4 regions of the Kosakonia pseudosacchari genome follow, and region 4 is predicted to be linked to each of the others. Evidence: predicted binding sites of a transcription regulator. Region 4 holds the regulator's gene; each other region holds the start of a gene.
The links. The regulator CRP, encoded in region 4, controls carbon source genes, mostly activating them, when cyclic AMP is high. The targets are predictions, from matches to a motif close to ATGTGANNNNNNTCACAT.
Positions count from the first base shown of each region.

Region 1 (3,194 bases), 1.3 Mb from region 4:
GAGGGTATCCCGAAATAAAACAGTGGCAACTTTGCTCAGTTTGCGGAGATAATGTAAATAATGATGTTACTCGTTAATACATACAACATGGTTCATTATCTTATTGCGACAAAATAGTTTCCCGGTATTGGCGTTTTGAAATAAATCGCCACAGTAAACAAATACAGCCAACAAACAGATAATGTGAAGGGTGAAGTCTATTACCACCAGGCTTCAACCTGAACACCGAAATTCCAGGTGTTATTTTTCGTGCCATCTTCAAATGATTTCCCGTCTTCAGAATCATTTAAATAAGAGGCGAAAAGGCGTAACTCAGGACGCGACATAAATTCCGGGCCATCCGCCAGACCGACAGCGAAAGTATATTTCTCGCCGCTCTGTTTGTAGTGGGTGCCGTTTTTATAATCATCTTTCTGGTAGAAACCGCCGACTTCACCAATCAGGCGCACATAATTGGTGAGCTGATATTGAGCGCGGCCAACCAGCGAAACCAGGCGCGTTTTGTCGGTGTATTCGGTGATGTCGTTGGCAGAACCGTAGGTCAGTACGTGGTTCAGCGAGAACTTATCGGTAATCGGAATAAGACCGGTGTTAATCACGCGATAGCCGCTGGCGTCATTAACGTCGTGCCACATGTCGTACCAGCCGCCGCCCTGCGACACCATGTTCTGCGCCAGCCCTTTGTTGGCGTATTGCAGCACCAGCTTGTTGTAGCCGCCAAACATATCCTGGCTGATTTCACCGGTCACCATCACGCCGTCGTCGGCATCATACAGACCGCCATACGCTTTCTGTTTTTTGGTCGGGTTTGGCATAGCGTAGTCAATGCCGAACTCGGTCCACGCGCCTGACCACGGTTTCCAGCCCGCATAACGCAGGTCGATATAGTTGATGTTGACGTCGTTATCGTTATCCACGCGGTAATCGACATCGTTGGCGTCGCCACGGATCCATGCCACAGACACCGCGCCCGGGCCTACGGTGTAGTTTTCAATACCCGCGCCGGAACCGGAAATGTTCCAGTATTTGGTGTCGATAATGTGCAGATCGTGGCGCTGGTAGTAGCGTTTACCGCCCCAGATCACCGCGTTGGGATCGTTAGGGATAAGCCCTTTGATTTGCAGGTTTAACTGACGCAAACCAAATTGCGCGTCATCACCAATGGTGGTTTCGTTGTCATTGGAGCCGTCGGACACCATGCTGACCATAGTGTCGAGGTAAAAGCTCACGTCGTCTTTTTTATACACTTCCGAGCCCAGTTCAACTTCCCCGTAGGTATCGGATTCGTTACCGAGACGGCCGATCTTGTTTTTCTGCCACTCCACCTGTCCGCCATCGCCCGACACGCCTACGCCACCGCGCAGGTAACCGTGGAAGTCGATAGGCACAGACGAGGCGGCCAGGATGGATGGTGAAGTCAGCGCAGCGGCTAACGCAAGTGTGAGAGTGCGTAGCGTAGTGTTCATATCATTCCTCTTATTGTTTTGTATTACGTTCACATAAACGCTGTCATAAAATGCCTAAATGTAAAAACAGGCAAACTAACGATCGCGAATGTGTGATTAAGTGCAAATAAATCAGCGTTTTTTGTTACAGGTAGCGAATTCCTTCACAATGTTCGCTATTGTGAGCGTGATACTTATTTGACAAGAAAGAGACGAGGAAAAGTGTGGTGAGCGTTTTTTTAGATGTCCCCTGTTACAATCGGCGCATAACAACATAAGGAACCGGACCATGAAGTCTAAAAGTGCGACGCTAGAAGACGTTGCCCGCCATGCGGGTGTCTCCTATCAGACCGTGTCCAGGGTACTCAACAAATCTGCCAATGTATCCGAAGCCACGCGTCTCAAGGTTGAGAAATCCATAGAGTTATTGCGCTACGTACCCAACAGGCTGGCTCAACAACTGGTCGGTAAGCAGAGCCAGACCATTGGGCTGGTAACCACTTCGCTGGCGCTGCACGCTCCATCGCAGGTGGCGGCGGCGGTAAAACGCTACGCCAACCTTGATGGTTACCAGGTGCTGATCTCGATGATTGATGAGAACGTCAACCATGATATCCAGGCGGCTATCAACGAATTGAAATCACAGCTTGTCGATAAAGTGATCATCAACGTGCCGCTGGAGACCGAACAGGCCCAGCGTATCGCGTCTGACAACGATGATATCGTCTGCCTGTTTCTCGATGTTGATCCTTACAGTTCAGTGTTTAACGTTTCGTTTAACCCGGCAGACGGTACGCGTGCCAGCGTCAAACATCTGTACGATTTGGGGCATCGGGAGATTGCCTTACTGGCCGGGCCGGAGAGTTCTGTCTCCGCGAAGCTGCGCCTGAAAAGCTGGATCGAAACCCTTAACGGCTATGGCCTGAAACCGGTGATGGTGTTTCACGGGAACTGGGATGCGCAGAGTGGTTATGCCGGTGCGCTACAGATGTTGCGCGAAACGCCAAACTTTACCGCCGTGTTGGTCGGCAACGACCAGATGGCGCTGGGCGTATTAAGCGCGTTTCATCAGCACCAGGTGGCGATCCCCGGTGAGAAATCGGTCGTCGGTTATGATGACACCTACGAAAGCTCATTCTTTTACCCGGCGCTGACCACCGTCTCGCTGGATCTCGATTTACAGGGTAAGGAAGCGGTTCGACGACTGCTCGACAGCGGCCACGGCGATGCCACGCGCAGCTCTTCGGTACTGCCCGCGCGGCTCATTGTGCGCCACTCGACGGGGGCACTGCAGGCGCAGGACACCAACCTGCAAGCGATCGCCCAGCAGCTGCAAGCCATTGCGCACAAGTTGTGGAAATGATCGCGCGTTAATGTCATCCGGCATCGGTGCCGGGTGACATCGCCGCACTGATTCACTTTTCAATCCATTATTCCGTGTTTCAGCCATGTTTATATTCGGCCTTGCCCTGAGACTGTATTTATTTTCGGATTTTTAATTTTATTAATTAACACAAAAATAACAGGCAACTTGTTAATATTTCTCACTTCATTGAGCGAAATAAACGGCCAATAAAAAATGCTATTGTCTGGTATCTGTTCAGCGGTTTACTGTTAAGATAATGCTTGCCGGAGGGTTAGTACCGACATTTGGTCTAAATGTAATTAAGCGTTTACTTAACTGAAAAATAGCTGTGGTTTTAGCGGTAACGGTAAGTTGGATATATTTAATATTTAAAATGCCGGGCT
Region 1 covers NZ_CP063425.1:3,157,063-3,160,256, reverse strand. Annotated here, with positions in the region: gene IP581_RS14895 (maltoporin) at 201-1,466, opposite strand; gene IP581_RS14890 (LacI family DNA-binding transcriptional regulator) at 1,735-2,808, shown strand.
Region 1: a site for CRP is predicted at 1,557-1,574, ahead of IP581_RS14895 (maltoporin). Genes of this name have one in related genera too.

Region 2 (3,194 bases), 250 kb from region 4:
ACCGCCAGGATGGAACCCGGAGAAGCCGGAGAAACCAGGCCGCCGTTCAGCACGCTCAGGGTGAACACGCCAGTCATACCGCCGAGGATAACGGCAAGCAGCAGACGCGGGTTCATCAGCACATACGGGAAGTAAATTTCGTGGATACCACCCAGGAAGTGGATGATAGCCGCGCCGCCAGCAGACTGTTTAGCGCTGCCGCGACCAAAGAACATATACGCCAGCAGCACGCCCATACCCGGACCCGGGTTCGCTTCAATCAGGAAGAAGATGGACTTGCCAAGGTCATGCGATTGCTGGATACCCAACGGTGAGAAGATACCGTGGTTGATGGCGTTGTTGAGGAACAGGATTTTCGCCGGTTCAACAAAAATAGACGCCAGCGGCAGCATTTCGTGCGCAACCATGAAGTTAACGCCCGCCGCCAGAACTTTGGACAGCACTTCAACCGCAGGGCCAATGCCGAGGAAGGCCAGGATGGCGAGGATCATACCGATAATGCCAGCGGAGAAGTTGTTCACCAGCATTTCGAAACCGGATTTGATCTTACCGTCGACCCAGTTATCAAAGTGTTTAATCGCCCAGCCGCCCAGCGGGCCTGCGATCATTGCGCCGAGGAACATCGGCATATCCGCACCAACGATAACGCCCATGGTGGTGATCGCGCCGACTACGCCGCCACGATCGCCGCCCACCAGACGACCACCGGTGTAACCGATGAGCAGCGGCAGCAGATAAGTAATCATTGGGCCAACGAGTTTTGCCAGCGTCTCGTTCGGCAACCACCCTGTAGGAATAAACAATGCGGTGATGATCCCCCACGCGATGAACGCGCCGATATTCGGCATCACCATATTGCTGAGAAAACGACCAAAGCTTTGCACCTTGATCTTGATATCGGATGACATAAAACACCCCTTCTTATGTTTGCTATCGCACAGGCCGGAAGCCCGAGGTTTTTTGTTAACGTGGCGGCAGAGGTAGCCGGACCTGGGTTATCTGTGAGGCGAAATCTCGCACCGAATCGCGTAGCTGTCCAGATGGTGCGCCTTTGTGTGATTCAGATCACACTAACGTAGGGGGTATGCCACCATTTAGTGTGATATTTGTCACATAAAATCAGTGTAAAAAAAGAACAATGCGTAAAATCTGAACGTTATGAGCCTGTAAGTGTGATGTTATTCACATTTTATGCGCGATGGTTTGTTATGTATTTGTGATATAGATCACAAGATATTTTCGTCAGGACTTTTCCGAATGTGATCGCCAGCAAACTGTGTTTTTGACGACCAGCAGAACCTGTAACTTCCTTTCACAGCCTGCGGCAATGCGTACGTTAGCGGCAGAAGTTTTCATCTTGATGAAACAATCTGCGCCCGCTCGTTCATACTTAGATTTTTGTTGGCGAAAACGGAGAAGGCAATGAAACTGATCGGCAGCTATACCAGCCCTTTTGTACGCAAAATTTCGGTGATCCTGCTGGAAAAGGGCATCACCTTCGAATTTATCAATGAGCAGCCTTATAACGCCGTCAATAGCGTGGCGCAGTACAACCCGCTTGGCAAAGTTCCGGCGCTGATAACCGATGATGGCGAAGTGTGGTACGACTCGCCGATCATCGCGGAATACATTGATTTGCTAAATATCGCCCCGGCGATGTTGCCCACCGATCGCAAAGCGGCACTGAAAATTCGCCAACTGGAAGCGCTGGCTGACGGCATTATGGATGCGGCGCTGGTCTCGGTTCGCGAGCTGGCGCGTCCGGTTGAGCAACAATCGGAAACCGAGTTGTTACGCCAGCGGGAAAAGGTTTCGCGCGGTCTGGACGCGCTGGAAAATTATCTTAAAGACGGCACGCTGAGGGTGGACGACTTGAATCTGGCGACAGTGGCAATCGCCTGCGCGATTAGTTACCTCAATTTCCGCCATGTTTCCCCCGGCTGGTGTGTTGATCGCCCACTGCTGGTAAAGCTGGTGGAAAATCTGTTCCAGCGCGAGAGTTTCGCCCGCACCGAACCACCGAAGGCTTGATAAGCATGATGTTCGCCTGAGCAAGTCACGGTACAATCCCCTCACGTCAAACCCCCTGACGGGAGGGGGCAACCCATAGCCAGGCCTTTTCATGACTACTCTTTACAGCCAGATCCCTTCAACCGATCGCCTGTTACGTGACGAGGCGTTCGCCACTTTATTAACCACTTTTGGCCACAGTCGCGTAGCGCAAACGTTGCGCCAGCTTCAGGACGAGGCGCGCGCGCAGATACGCGACGCGCAGACATTACCCGACTGGAGCCGGGACTGGGCAGCGGCGGCGCAACAGCGGCTGGCACAAAGCGACAGTAGCGCGCTGCGCCCGGTCTTTAACCTGAGCGGCACGGTGCTGCACACCAACTTAGGCCGAGCGGTGCAGTCGCAGGCCGCCATCGATGCCGTTACCCAGGTGATGGGTTCGCCGGTGACGCTCGAATATGATCTCGACGGCGCAGGGCGCGGTCATCGCGATCGCGCGCTGGCGGATTTACTCTGTCAGCTAACCGGCGCGGAAGACGCCTGCATCGTCAATAACAATGCCGCAGCGGTGTTACTGATGCTGGCGGCCACGGCGGCTGGCCGCGAAGTGGTGGTGTCGCGTGGTGAGCTGGTGGAAATTGGCGGCGCGTTTCGCATTCCGGATGTGATGCGCCAGGCGGGTTGTGTGCTGCAAGAAGTCGGCACCACCAACCGCACGCATGCGAAAGATTATCGCCAGGCGATTAACGACAGCACCGCGCTGCTGATGAAAGTGCACACCAGTAATTACCATATCGAAGGCTTTACCAAAGCGGTGGATGAAGCGGAGCTGGTGGCGCTGGGTGAAGAGCATGCGCTACCGGTGATTGTTGATCTCGGCAGCGGTTCGCTGGTCGATTTAAGCCGCTACGGTTTGCCGCAGGAACCGATGCCGCAGGCGCTTATTGCCGCTGGCGTGAGTCTGGTGAGTTTCTCCGGCGATAAGCTGCTCGGCGGCCCGCAGGCGGGCATTATCGTGGGTAAAAAAGCGCTGATTGAGCAAATCCAGCAGCACCCGCTGAAACGCGCGTTGCGGGCGGATAAAATGACGCTGGCGGCGCTGGAGGCGACGTTACGCCTCTATCTGCACCCGGAAAAACTCGACCAGAGTCTGCCGACGCTGCGTTACTTAACCCGCCCGGAGG
Region 2 covers NZ_CP063425.1:4,723,687-4,726,880, reverse strand. Annotated here, with positions in the region: gene IP581_RS22415 (PTS mannitol transporter subunit IICBA) at 1-908, opposite strand, end outside; gene IP581_RS22410 (glutathione S-transferase) at 1,423-2,031, shown strand; gene selA (L-seryl-tRNA(Sec) selenium transferase) at 2,123-3,194, shown strand, end outside.
Region 2: a site for CRP is predicted at 1,171-1,188, ahead of IP581_RS22410 (glutathione S-transferase). Genes of this name have one in related genera too.

Region 3 (3,194 bases), 2.1 Mb from region 4:
CGGTCAGAACACCGGATTTACGGCAGTTCAGAATGTCTTTGGTATAAACATCGAATACACCCTGGTTGTGGGTTTTACGGTATTCGGTGAAGATTTTTTTAAGCGCAGGATCCAGTTCGCGGTTGTACGCTTTGCAGGAACCTTCAACCATTTTGATACCGCCGAACGGAATGATTGCGCGTTTCAGCGGAGCTTCAGTCTGCAGACCAACGATTTTCTCTAATGACTTGTTGATGTAACCCGCGTCGTGAGAAGTGATGGTTGATGCAACGGAGGTGTCAAAATCAACTGGCGCATGAGTGCGGTTTTCCAGTTTAACGCCTTCCATGACTTTGTCCCACAGTTTGGTGGTCGCTTCAGTAGCGCCAGCCAGGAAGGACTCATCGCCTTCGTACGGGGTGTAGTTTTTCTGGATAAAGTCACGTACGTTGACTTCTTTCTGCCAGTCACCTTTCGCAAAACCTTCCCAGGCTGTGGCTAATTTTTCATTAAGCTCGGACATGTAACACCTACCTTCTTAAGTGGATTTTTTATTTACTGCCTGAAACAACCATTAATGATGATCGTTGCCACGCAGGTAAATGACCCAGTATGTCAACCCGACTAATAATCCTCCACCGATGATATTCCCGATTGTTACAGGGATCAGGTTATCAGTGATGAAATTCATAATGGTCAGGTGAGAGAAATTTTCCGGGCTGGAGCCAACGGCGGTCCAGAACTCCGGGCTTGCAAAGTTGCGAATTACAATACCCATCGGGATCATAAACATATTCGCAATACTGTGTTCAAAACCGCTGGCAACAAACATCGCCACCGGCAGAACCATAATCATGGCCTTATCCATCAGGCTGCGGCCGGAATAACTCATCCACACGGCCATGCACACCATCAGGTTAGCCAGAATGCCCAGCGCCACGGCTTCAACAAAGGTGTGATGTACTTTATGGTCTGCGGTTTGTAGTACGTTTAAGCCCCAACCGCCGTTGGCGACCATATACTCGCCAGACAACCACATTAACAGCACAAACAGCAGCGCACCCACCAGGTTGCCGATATAGACGTTAATCCAGTTGCGGGCCAGCTGCCCCCAGGTAATACGCCCACTGGCTTTTGCCACGACAATCAGTACGGTTGAAGTAAAGAGATCGGCACCGCAAATGATGCAAAGGATCAGCCCCAGGGAGAAGCAGACACCACCGATCAGTTTAGCAATACCGTACGGCATTGCGCCGGTACCTGTGGTGGCGGTGATGTAGAACACGAAAGCAATGGAGATAAACACACCTGCGGTAATCGCAAGATAGAAAGTCTTAAGCGGATGTTTAGTCGCTTTATAGACACCAGCTTCTTCGGCAACTTTGGCCATCTCGGCTGGAAGAATAAGATCAAAAGGGTTGTCAGCTTTCACACTAACTCTCTCTTTATTAAGTCGGCGACGAGATACTAACAAAGCATTATAGAAGAGAATTTGATATGGATCATATCTCGCCTGGCTTATAGGACCGCAAAGCGTATGGTTTTTCTACGATCACGGAGTAACTTGTTGATTATCAAAATAAAAATAAAGTTTAAGAATTACAAAATGAGTTGAATTTTTTTATGCGGTCTCCCAAACAACAGTTAATTAAAATGGAGTAATCACCATAATAAGTAACAATATTAGTTTTAATGGATAATTATATTTACCCATATTTAACTTTAATATTACATATGGCTGTCATCGCCAAATAATAAATAAAAAGGGGCAATGAAATTGCCCCGTAATATAGCGTAGACCGTTCATTAAGCCTACATATTGTCGTACTACTTGTCGTTATTTCGACCAGAACGCACGTTTAGCGCGTTGTAATTTTTCGTAAGCCGCTAACAAAGACTGGTGTGCGGGGAAGGCTTTCAGCGAACCGTCCGCAGGCTGGAGATCGTAGAACGGCGCTTCACCGCTTAACGCGGCGCTGGCAGCTTCAACCGCTTGCGCACCATACATACGTACGAATGCATTCAGGTATTGCAACGGCTCGCGATCCTCTTCCTGTGCCAGTAACAATAATGTCTGCAGGCAGCGGTAGTAGTTGGCCCGTTCGGCGCTAAAGATCGAGGCGTTGAATTCCATCGTCCATTCAGTCCAGGCCAATGCCTGATCCAAATCGCCGCCTGCCAGCGCCAGCATCGCTTTTAGTTCACCAATGCGCAGCGTGTACCAGCCATTGTCTTTACCGGTCGCCAGACCCAACAGTTCGCGAACGCGGGTAAAGTCATCATGACCTTCGTCATCAAGCTGTGCGATAAGGTTGAGGTACTCCTCTTTTTCCCATTCACTGCCTGGTAAAGAGAGGATGATTTCGCGCAAATGGCTGCCCATGGTGTTGTTCGCCAGCCACAGATCTTCCGCCGGATAAATATCGGACATGCCAGGCACCAGAATACGGCAGGCGTAAACGCCCAGATGTTCATAATCGGCAATGTAGACTTCTTTATCTTCCGCCTTAAAGATAGCCATAAGTGTGGCGAACTCTTCTTCCGTCGTGCCTGCGAAGCTCCAGTCAACAAACGGATAATCCGCATCCTGCTTGAAGAGATCCCATGAGATCAAACCGCTGGAGTCGATAAAGTGCGTTTCGAGGTTGGCATGCTCTGCCACTTCTTCATCATCAAAGGTTGGCGGTGTGAACACATCCAGATCTTTCAACCCGCGGCCTTGCAGCAGCTCGGTAACGGTACGCTCAAGCGCCACGCCGAAATCAGGGTGCGCACCAAAAGAGGCAAAACAGGTGCCGTTAGCCGGGTTGAACAGGACAACGCAGATAACCGGATATTTACCGCCCAGCGAACCGTCGTAAGCAAAGATCGGAAAACCTTCCGCTTCCAGTTTGGCAATCGCTTCGACAACGCCCGGATAGCGCGCCAGCACATTCTGCGGGATTTCCGGCAGGCTGATGCTCTCGGCAATAATGCGATTTTTAATATGGCGTTCGAATACTTCGGACAGCCCCTGCACGCGGGCTTCATTGCGCGTATTCCCGGCGGACATGCCGTTAGAAACGTATAAGTTACCGACGATATTCATCGGGATATAAACCGTCTGCTCATCAGACTGGCGGGTAAACGGCAGGGCGCAGATACCGCGCTCATCGTTGCCGGACTGCAGATCAACGAGCATCCCGGCAGCCAGTTCGTTCTGCGGGTCGTAGTAA
Region 3 covers NZ_CP063425.1:1,664,485-1,667,678, forward strand. Annotated here, with positions in the region: gene pflB (formate C-acetyltransferase) at 1-502, opposite strand, end outside; gene focA (formate transporter FocA) at 554-1,411, opposite strand; gene ycaO (30S ribosomal protein S12 methylthiotransferase accessory factor YcaO) at 1,817-3,194, opposite strand, start outside.
Region 3: a site for CRP is predicted at 1,470-1,487, ahead of focA (formate transporter FocA). Genes of this name have one in related genera too.

Region 4 (3,194 bases):
CAATGGTGCCCGCCGCCCGGTGGACAATGCGAACGCGCGTTGCGCCATAACCGTTTTGCGTAACAAACATCACCGTCATCATGATCCAGTAGGGTTTCGGTAAATGCAGGGCGCTGCCCATCAGGCTGGCGATGCTGAGCATGACGCTTATCCGTGCGGCATTACGCAGCGCCGCAGATTTCAGTGATAAATAGCTTTTCAGCGCCGGGAAAAGGGGCAAGCGCCGCTGCTTTTCCGCCATCAGATCGCGAGCATAGAGCGGGCGTTGAGTGCGCAAGACGCGCGCGATACGGCTAAAATGCCAGGCGCAGAACTGACCGACCGGGTTATCCGGATGCTGGCGGGCGATTTTTTCCAGCGCGCCGATCTGCTTATCCATGTTGAAGCGCGTGGGATAGCGGTGATAGAGAATGTCGTCTGCCAGCACACGTAAGCGAGCGGCGACAGTTTGCGCGTTCCAGCGGATCACCTGTTCGGCGTGGGTTTGTTCCACCAGTTTCTGCACCTCTTCCGGCTGGTGTAAACTCACCGAAATGTGCTCTTGCAGATCCAGCCCCACCTGGAAAACCCGCAGTAGCCGTTTGTAATCGTTGTGTTTATTGGCTGCCAGCATATGCAGTTGCTGGTAGCACTGGCTTATCATATCCACCGCTTTTTGCTGGCGGGCAAGCAACGGCGGCAGGGCTTTTTCCGGGTCGGCGTGCTGCGTCAGCAGGCTGTATTTCGCTTCGCAGTAATCTGCCAGTTGCCGGTAGAGCAGGCTGAGGGATTCGCGCAGCGGTTGCTCGCGCCACATCCAGAACCAGAACCAGTTGAACAGCCCATACCACAATGTGCCCAGCGCATAGATAAGCAGCGGTTCCCATACCGGCATGTTGCCGGCAAGGCTGAGGGTAAAAATAGCGGCAATCAGTGAAGCGGGAAGCAGGCGGCCATGCAGCGCACTGATTTCGGCGGTCACGCCTAAAACCAGCGTCAGTCCGGTGAGGATCAGCGGCAGCGGGAGATCTTTCGCCAGCAATAATTGCACCATCAGGCTACTGCCTGCAAACAAGGTTCCGCCAATGATCAGGCGTTTGAAAAAACGTTTATGCGGCGTATCAAGCCCGGCAATGTTGCAGCAGGCGGGAACGAGGGAAAACAGCAGACCTTGTTGCAGGTGACCAACGAGAAGGCCAATCGCCACAGGCAAACATAACACCAGCGTTTGTCGCAGTGCGTAGTTGATTTCGGGGTGATAAATCAGCCTGCGCCACATGAGGGAAGAAAAACGACGCAGCGTGTAAGCTGCGCCGTTTTACAGATTAACGCGTTCCGTATACGACGATGGTTTTACCATGGGCGGAGATCAGGTTCTGATCTTCGAGCATTTTGAGAATGCGGCCCACTGTTTCACGGGAACAACCGACGATCTGACCAATTTCCTGGCGAGTAATTTTAATTTGCATGCCGTCCGGATGGGTCATTGCGTCTGGCTGTTTCGCCAGGTTTAACAGCGTTTGCGCGATACGGCCGGTTACGTCCAGGAAGGCGAGGTTACCCACTTTTTCTGAAGTGACCTGCAGGCGACGCGCCATTTGCGAGGAAAGACGCATCAGGATATCCGGGTTAACCTGGATTAACTGACGGAATTTTTTGTACGAGATTTCAGCCACTTCACAAGCCGTTTTAGCGCGTACCCATGCACTGCGCTCCTGACCCTCTTCGAACAGGCCCAGTTCACCGATAAAATCTCCCTGGTTCAGGTAGGAGAGGATCATCTCTTTACCCTCTTCGTCCTTGATCAGCACTGCCACTGAGCCTTTAACGATGTAGTACAGCGTTTCCGCTTTTTCACCCTGGTGAATCAGCGTGCTCTTCGACGGGTACTTATGAATGTGGCAATGAGACAAGAACCATTCAAGCGTCGGGTCTGTTTGTGGTTTGCCAAGCACCATGCGCGATTATCCTCTGTTATAAGCTGTCTCAGACACAGGATGAGCCCCTACGTCTGGGGTTGCAATCTAAGCTTCCCGCATCCAGGGAAGTGGACCGTCAGCGTCATCTGCGGTCTCTAAAGTATGATGTCATGCATACATGCGTAACATCCATTTATCTCTGTAGCATCCAGAGTGTTTTAGCATAGCTTTTACCGCCTGTCTCCTGGTGTCTCGCTTCAGCATGACGCAGGTCGCCTTCCGTTGCGAGTTTTGTTATGTACGCGTAATCTGTAAAGAAAATTGCTACTCCGGAGTGAAGAAAATGCAGGCACGTGTGAAATGGGTTGAAGGGTTAACGTTCCTCGGTGAGTCCGCCTCGGGCCACCAAATCCTGATGGACGGTAACTCCGGCGACAAAGCACCAAGCCCGATGGAAATGGTGTTGATGGCGGCGGGCGGATGTAGCGCTATCGATGTGGTTTCTATTTTGCAAAAAGGGCGTCATGACGTGACCGACTGCGAAGTGAAGCTGACTTCAGAGCGTCGCGAAGAAGCGCCGCGCCTGTTTACCCACATCAATTTGCACTTTATCGTCACCGGTAAAGCGCTGAAGGACGCGGCGGTTTCCCGTGCGGTGGATTTATCCGCGGAGAAGTATTGCTCGGTGGCGTTGATGCTCGAAAAAGCGGTGAACATCACCCACTCTTACGAAGTTATCGAAGCCTGATGCGAAAAGCCCGGCAGCGTGTTGCTTACCGGGCTTTCTGCATTATTTGATCTTTTTGCCTTCCATCAGCCGTTGCACCAGCGGCGTCATAATCAACTCCATCGCCAGCCCCATTTTTCCGCCAGGCACCACCAGCGTATCCATATGCGAAATAAACGAGCCTTGCAGCATCGCCAGCAACCACGGGTAATCAATCCCTTCCAGGTTACGGAAGTGGATCACCACAAAACTTTCGTCCAGTGAGGGAATACCTTTCGCGGCGAACGGATTAGACGTATCCACCGTAGGGACACGCTGGAAGTTAATGTGCGTACGGGAAAATTGCGGCGTAATAAAATTGATGTAATCCTCCATCGAACGCACGACAGAATCCATTACTGCTTCACGCGAATGCCCGCGCTCGCTGGTATCGCGGACAAGTTTTTGGATCCACTCCAGGTTAACAATTGGCACCACGCCCACCAGCAAATCCACATGACGCGCGACATCGTTTTGCGGCGTCACCACGCCGCCGTGCAACCCTTCATAAAACAGCACATCGGTCGGTT
Region 4 covers NZ_CP063425.1:4,478,414-4,481,607, reverse strand. Annotated here, with positions in the region: gene IP581_RS21380 (YccS/YhfK family putative transporter) at 1-1,258, opposite strand, end outside; gene crp (cAMP-activated global transcriptional regulator CRP) at 1,305-1,937, opposite strand; gene IP581_RS21370 (OsmC family protein) at 2,242-2,646, shown strand; gene IP581_RS21365 (phosphoribulokinase) at 2,689-3,194, opposite strand, start outside.